Regions from separate parts of the Micromonospora sp. RTBAU3-60 genome, predicted to be linked through region 1. Evidence: riboswitches for the same ligand, from Rfam matches in the RefSeq annotation. Region 1 holds a riboswitch; the other holds the start of a gene.
What was found. A riboswitch is a leader RNA that binds a small molecule or an ion and turns the genes downstream of it on or off. The one in region 1 is predicted to bind ZMP and ZTP.

Region 1 (3,536 bases):
CACACCAACACGCTCGCCTGGGCGGAGACGGTACGCGGGGCCCGGATGGTGGCCGCGCCGTTCGGGGACGTCGGGCTGCCGTTCGTCGACCCGGCCGACGTCGCCGAGGTCGCCGCCGTCGCACTACGTGGGGACGGTCACGGCGCCGCCACGTACGAGTTGACCGGTCCGGCGCCGGTCACGCCCCGGCAGCAGGCGGCGGCGATCGGCGGCGCCCTCGGCGAACCGGTTCGGTTCGTGGAACTGAGCCACGCCGAGGCGCGGGAGCGGATGCTGCCGTTCATGCCCGAGCCCGTCGTGGCGACCACCCTCGGCATCCTGGGTACGCCGTCACCGGCCGAGCAGCGGGTCAGCCCGGACGTCGAGCGGTTGCTGGGACGGGCGCCAGGTACCTTCGCCGACTGGGCGGCGCGGAACGTGGCCGCCTTCCGCTGACCGAGCGGCTCGCCGGGCGGTCAGCCGCCCGGCGAGCCGGCCCGTGGTCAGCCCTGCGGACGGGGGCAGACGCAGAACGGCTGGCCGATCGGGTCGAGCAGCACGGTCCACCGCTCACCGCCCGGCTGGAACTCCGGCTTCGTCGCCCCGGCCGCCACGAATTCCTTCTCGGCGACGGTCACGTCGTCGACGTACACGTCCAGGTGGTAGCGCTTGCCGGCGGTGGCGTCCGGCCAGGCCGGCGGCGCGTACCCGTCGACCAGGCCGAAGCCGATGGAGGTCCCGTCCTTGCTGATCATCGCGTATTCGGCCTGGCTGTGGGTGATCTCCCAGCCCAGGACACGGGAGTAGAACCCGGCGTGGGCGGCCGGGTCGGAGCTGTCGAGGTTGACCATCGCGAGGTCGGCGTGCACTGTCATGCCAGCTATCCTGCCGACAGATCCTGACATCCTCTGGCAGGTACCGGGCCGATCTTTCAAAACACCGGGGTCGAGGCGCGCGTGTTCCACGAGCGGTGACCGACGCGATGTGCCTGCGCGGGGACGTATCGGGCGCATACGGTCGATCCCGATGGGCAAGGAGCAGCCATGGAGCCGACCGGCCCGGCCCCGCCGGCCGGTCCGCAACGGCCTGATACTGGGTGGGCTCGGGCTGGGTCTGTGCCTGATCGGCGTGGCCGGCCTGGGTGTCTGGAACGTGCAGATGATGATGCAGGCCAACGGCCCGGTGCGGGACACCGCCGACGCGTTCCTGCGGGAGGTGGCGAGCGGCGACACCGACAAGGCGTACGAGAAGCTGTGCCGCAACGCGCGCAGCCGGTGGAGCGCGGTCGGCTTCGGCAGCTGGGTACGCACCCCGCCGCAGGTCAGGGGCTACCAGATCACTGACGTGTCGGTGGCCACCCAGCGCGGCATCCCGCGCGCCACGGTGAAGGCTCGGCTGACCCGGGAGGGGGGCGCCAGTGAGGAGCGCACCCTGTCGGTGGTGCAGGAGGACGGCAAGTGGCGGGTGTGCGGGGACCCGTTCTGAGCTCAGCCGGGCGGGGACGACACGGTGGGCGGCGGTGTCCTATGGTGTCGACACCACGACTGGCGAGGGTGGGTCACCACCGGGGAGTGCGGGTCGGGGGCGTCGACCGCCTGGGTGCCCCTCATCGACGAGATGAGGAACCACATGTCCATCGCCCCGGCCGGTCGTCATCGGATCCTGCACCTGTCTGACACCCACGTCACCGCCAGCGGGGTGGACGAGGACGGCGTGGATGCCGTGGCGGCACTCGACCGCATCCTGCACGACGTGCGGTTCGTGCCGGGCATCGACCTGGTGGTCGTCAGCGGGGACATCGCCGACGACGGGTCAGTCGCCGGCTGCGCCGCCGTGCGGGCCAGGGTCGGCCGGTTCGCCCGGGACCGGGGGATCCCGCACGTCTACTGCCCCGGCAACCACGACACCCGCGAGTCGTTCGCCGCGGTGCTGGGCACCGGTCACCTGGCCGCGGACGGCGCCGACGTGGGCCAGCCGGCCGACCTCGGGTCCGGCCAGCGGGCGGCCGTGAGCGTGATCCGCGGGCTGCGGGTGGTGACGCTCGACAGCCTGGTGCCCGGGGCGGTGCACGGCGTGGTCGGTGACGAGCAGCTGCGGTGGCTGCGGTCGGTGCTGGCCCGGCCCGCCGAGGCCGGCACCGTCGTGGTGCTGCACCACCCGCCGATCGCGCTGCCCTTCTCGCCGCTGATGGGCTCGGTCAACCTGCGCGACGCCGAGCAGCTCGCCGCGGCCGTTGCCGGCGGCGACGTGCGGGCGGTCCTCTGCGGGCACTACCACCTGCAGCTGTCCGGGTCGCTGGCCGGCGTTCCGGTGTGGGTCACACCCGGCGTGGTCACCCGCATCGACCTCACCGCGCCACCGCGGCTGGAGCGGGCCGTCACGGGCGCCGGCGCGTCCGTCGTCGACCTCGGGGGTCCCGGGTCGCCGATGTTCCACACCCTGCACGCTCGCGACCCGCAGGCCGGCCGGCAGGTCTACCTGGTCGACGCGGTGTCGGGCGTGGACGTGCCCGGGGAGTGACGGCCCCGGCCGGTCAGCCGCGCGGGCCGAGGTCGCCGGAGCGGTAGTGCCGGCGGCAGAGGACCTGGTAGCGCACGTCGGCGTCGTCCACGGTGTCGCCGATGACGACCTGCTCGCCCTCGCGGACCACCCGCCCGTGGACGACGCGGGCGTTGAGCAGCCCCTCCCGGCCGCACCAGCAGAGCACCTCGACCTGGATGCGGGCCACCTCGTCGGCCAGCTCGAACAGCCGCTGGGCGGCCGGGAACAGGCAGGAGCGGAAGTCGGTGGCCAGGCCGAACGCGTACACGTCGACGTCGTAGTCGTCGACCAGCTCGGCCATCTGCTCCACGTGCTCGAGGTTGTAGAAGGACGCCTCGTCGCAGATCAGGTAGTCGACGCGTATCCCGTCGGCGAGCGCGTCGCGGACCAGGTCGCGCAGGTCGAGTGAGTCGGTGACCTCGATGGCGGCGTGCGCCAGGCCGATGCGGGTGGTGACCTGCGGGCCGAGCGACCGGTCGATGCGGGTGGTGACCAGGCCGCGGCGGCCCTGCCGGGCGTGGTTGTAGTTCATCTGCAGGGCCATCGTGGACTTGCCGCAGTCCATCGGCCCCCAGAAGAACTTCAGCGCGGCGGCGTGCAGCGGCCGCCCGTCGACGCCGCGCGCGGCGGCGCAGCCGCCGGCACGGTCGTCGCCGGAGCCGGAGAGGGGCCGGGCCAGGCAGATCGGGGCGGCGGCGTCGTCGGTCACGTCGGGGCAGCCTAGTCGATCGACCGCCCCCGATCAGGCCGGTGCGCCGCCGGCTTACAGCACCCGGGGCGGGGTGTTGCCGGCGGCGACGACGGCCCGGCGGATCGGCACCGCCGCGAGCAGCGCGAACCCGAGGACGAAGAAGATCAGCAGGGAGACCAGGCCCACCCGGTACGAGGCGGTGAGCTGGAACACCAGCCCGAAGGCGAGCGGTCCGAGCCAGCTGGTGCCCTTGTCGCTGATCTCGTAGAAGCCGTAGTACTCGCCTTCCTTTCCGGTGGGGATGAGCTGGCTGAACAGTGACCGG
Region 2 (3,536 bases), on a different contig from region 1:
CACACATTGCAGCAGACGTTGCGGGACCTGGACCAGGCATGCAAGACGCACGGCACGTGGAAGGTGCGCTGGCGATCCAAGACGCGTACCGCGCCGTCGTTCCGGTTTCCCGACGCCGACCAGATCGGCGTGCGCCGGCTCAGCCGCCGGTGGGGTGAGGTACGCCTGCCGAAGTTCGGGCCGGTCAGGTTCCGGTGGTCCAGGCCGCTCGGCGGTGTCCTCCGTAACGCCACGGTCTCCCGTGACGGCGGACGCTGGTACATCTCGTTCTGCGTCGAGGACGGCGTGACCAAGGCGGCTCCGAACGGTAAACCGCCGGTCGGCGTGGATCGTGGTGTGGCCGTCGCCGTGGCCACCTCTGATGGGGGTCTGGACGATCGGGAGTTCGTCACCCCCGGCGAGGCGGTCCGGCTCAAGCGGTTGCAGCAGCGCCTGTCGCGGTCGCTGCGCGTTCACGGTCGTAACCGTGGGTCGAAACGCCGGGACGCTACCCGCGCGCAACTCGGCCGGCTGAATGCGCGGATACGAGCCCGGCGGACGGACTTCACCGCGCAGACCGCCGTGCGGCTTGTCCGCGAGCACGGCCTGGTCGCTGTCGAGGGTCTGCGGATCAAGAACATGACCGCAAGTGCCAAGGGAACCGTTGAGCAGCCTGGCCGTAACGTACGACAGAAGGCTGGCCTGAATCGGGCCATCCTGTCCAAGGGTTGGGGTGGGTTCCTGCTGAAGTTGGAGCATGCCGCCCGCTACCACGGGGCAAAGATCGAGAAGGTCAACCCTGCGTACACGTCGCAGACCTGCAACGCCTGCAAGCATGTCGCACCGGAGTCCCGCAAGAGCCAAGCGGTCTTCCGGTGCGTCGCCTGCGGCCATCAGGACCACGCCGACGTGAACGCGGCCAAGAACATACTCGCCGCCGGACTGGCGGTAACAGGGCGTGGAGACCTCGCCGTCGGGCAGTCCGCGAAGCGCCAACCACCCGAACTGATCGCAGCGTAAACGCCGATCAGCCTCGGGAGTCCCCCGCCTTTAGGCGTGGGGAGGAGGTCAACGAGAGCGTGCTGCACCAAGTCACGTGGCACGGGACCCAGCGGGGTCGGGCCCGCGACCAGGTCCCGCCGCCGCCTCGTACGGAGGTGGACCGGGCAGGTCGCGGCGTACCCGGTAGGATCGGCGCGGGCCGTGACTGGCGCGTGGGATGGAGCACCATCGGGGAGCGGTCCCGTCACGAGGACGCACGCCGAGCGCCTGGGCCTTCCGCACGTCATCAGGAGGTCGCATGTCGCTGAACGCCGAATCCACCGCCTTCCGCAGCGCGCTCGAGGTGATCCGCGCCGTCGAGCCGCGGGTGGCGGACGCCATCGGGGCGGAGCTGGCCGACCAGCGCCAGTCGCTCAAGCTCATCGCCAGCGAGAACTACGCCTCCCCCGCCACCCTGCTGGCCATGGGCAACTGGTTCAGCGACAAGTACGCCGAGGGCACGGTCGGCCGCCGCTTCTACGCGGGCTGCCAGAACGTGGACACGGTCGAGGCGCTCGCCGCCGAGCACGCCCGGGAGCTGTTCGGCGCGGCCCACGCGTACGTGCAGCCGCACTCCGGCATCGACGCCAACCTGGTCGCCTTCTGGGCGATCCTGGCCGATCGGGTGGAGTCCCCGGCCCTGAAGAAGGCCCAGGTACGCCAGGTCAACGAGCTGACCGAGGCGGACTGGTTCGCGCTGCGCCGGGAGCTGGGCAACCAGCGGATGCTCGGCATGTCGCTGGACGCCGGCGGGCACCTGACCCACGGCTTCCGCCCGAACATCTCCGGCAAGATGTTCGACCAGCGCAGCTACGGCACCGACCCGGCCACCGGGCTGGTCGACTACGACAAGGTCGCCGAGGCGGCGCGGGAGTTCAAGCCGCTGATCCTGGTGGCGGGCTACTCGGCGTACCCGCGGAAGGTCAACTTCCGGATCATGCGGGAGATCGCCGACGAGGTCGGCGCCACCTTCATGGTCGACATGGCGCACTTCGCCGGCCTGGTCGCGGGCAAGGTCTTCACCGGCGACTTCGACCCGGTGCCGCACGCCCACATCGTCACCACCACCACGCACAAGTCGCTGCGCGGCCCGCGCGGCGGCATGGTGCTCTGCGGCCCGGAGCTGGCCGACCAGGTCGACCGCGGCTGCCCGATGGTGCTCGGTGGCCCGCTGCCCCACGTGATGGCCGCCAAGGCGGTCGCGCTGGCCGAGGCCCGCCGCCCCGACTTCGCCGGCTACGCGCAGCGCATCGTGGCCAACGCGCAGGCGCTCGCCGAGGGGCTGCTGCGCCGGGGCGCGAAGCTGGTCACCGGCGGCACCGACAACCACCTGGTGCTGATCGACGTCTCCGGGTACGGCCTCACCGGCCGGCAGGCCGAGCAGGCGCTGCTCGACTCGGGCATCGTGACCAACCGCAACTCCGTGCCGCAGGACCCGAACGGCGCCTGGTACACCTCGGGGATCCGGATCGGCACCCCGGCGCTGACCACCCGCGGTCTCGGCACCGCCGAGATGGACGCCACCGCCGAGCTGATCCACATCGTGCTCGCCCAGACCACCCCGGCCGCGAACGCGGACGGCACCCCGTCCAAGGCCAAGTACGTGCTCGACCCGGCGCTGGCGGACAAGGTGAGCAAGCAGGCCAGCGAGCTGCTCACCAACTTCCCGCTCTACCCGGCCGTCGACCTGGGCTGACCTCGCCCCCGCCCGCCTCCCCGACGCCCCGCCCGGCCCCGCCCGCGCGGGGCGTCGGCACATCCGGCCGGAACAGCGTTGATCATGAGGTTGGCGGCGGAGGAAACGCTCTCTCCGCGGCTAACTTCATGATCAACGGGGGTGGGGTGGGGGGTCAGCGGAGGGGGCGCTTGAGGTGGTAGCGGTGCACCTCGGTGCTGCCCTGGACGTTGTTCACGTCCTCGGCGGCGGAGACCAGCTCCCAGCCGTCCCGGCCGACCCGGTTGAGGTGCGCGATCGCGGTGTCCCCGTACGCGGTCACGTCGGAGCGCGACCCGTCCGGGCCGTACCAGACGAACGAGACGTGGAAATTGCGGCCCTGCCCCTGATAGCGGCGGACCAGCAACGCGTACTCCCAGGCAACCATCCGTCCATTATCAACGGTCACCTCCGCGCCGGGCACACGGGTGGTGGCGGAGCGGCGACACTGCGGCGTCAGGCCGGGGCGGCCAGCGCGGCCAGCTCGTCGGTGACCAGCGCGGCGAGCCGGTCCAGGCCCAGGTCGATCTGGTCCGGGGTGACCGCGCTGACCGACAGCCGCAGCGCGTTCACCGTGGCCCCGTCGTCGTAGAAGTGGGCCATCGGGGTCCAGAGCACGCCGTACTCGCGGGCCGAGCGGTGCAGCAGCGCGTCGTCCACGCCGAACGGCACGGTCACCACCACGAAGAAGCCGCCGGCCGGCACGTTCCAGCGCACCGGGCCGCCGGCCGGGAAGCGCCGGGCCAGCCCGTCGACCATGTGCCCCAGATTGCGGGCGTACGCGGCCCGCTCCCGCCCGTTC

Region 2: it holds a riboswitch for ZMP and ZTP, as region 1 does, so the genes downstream of both, ACY34I_RS29680 (glycine hydroxymethyltransferase) here and ACY34I_RS15675 (metallophosphoesterase) in region 1, are expected to answer to the same signal.

What each region holds. Positions count from the first base shown of each region.
Region 1 is NZ_JBUEGB010000013.1:113,923-117,458, forward strand. It holds gene ACY34I_RS15660 (SDR family oxidoreductase) at 1-435, shown strand, start outside; gene ACY34I_RS15665 (VOC family protein) at 483-854, opposite strand; gene ACY34I_RS15670 (Rv0361 family membrane protein) at 1,006-1,464, shown strand; ZMP/ZTP riboswitch at 1,510-1,587, shown strand; gene ACY34I_RS15675 (metallophosphoesterase) at 1,609-2,499, shown strand; gene ACY34I_RS15680 (thymidine kinase) at 2,513-3,229, opposite strand; gene ACY34I_RS15685 (MFS transporter) at 3,284-3,536, opposite strand, start outside.
Region 2 is NZ_JBUEGB010000047.1:372-3,907, forward strand. It holds gene ACY34I_RS29675 (RNA-guided endonuclease InsQ/TnpB family protein) at 1-999, shown strand, start outside; ZMP/ZTP riboswitch at 1,173-1,261, shown strand; gene ACY34I_RS29680 (glycine hydroxymethyltransferase) at 1,280-2,716, shown strand; gene ACY34I_RS29685 (hypothetical protein) at 2,871-3,122, opposite strand; gene ACY34I_RS29690 (aminotransferase-like domain-containing protein) at 3,191-3,536, opposite strand, start outside.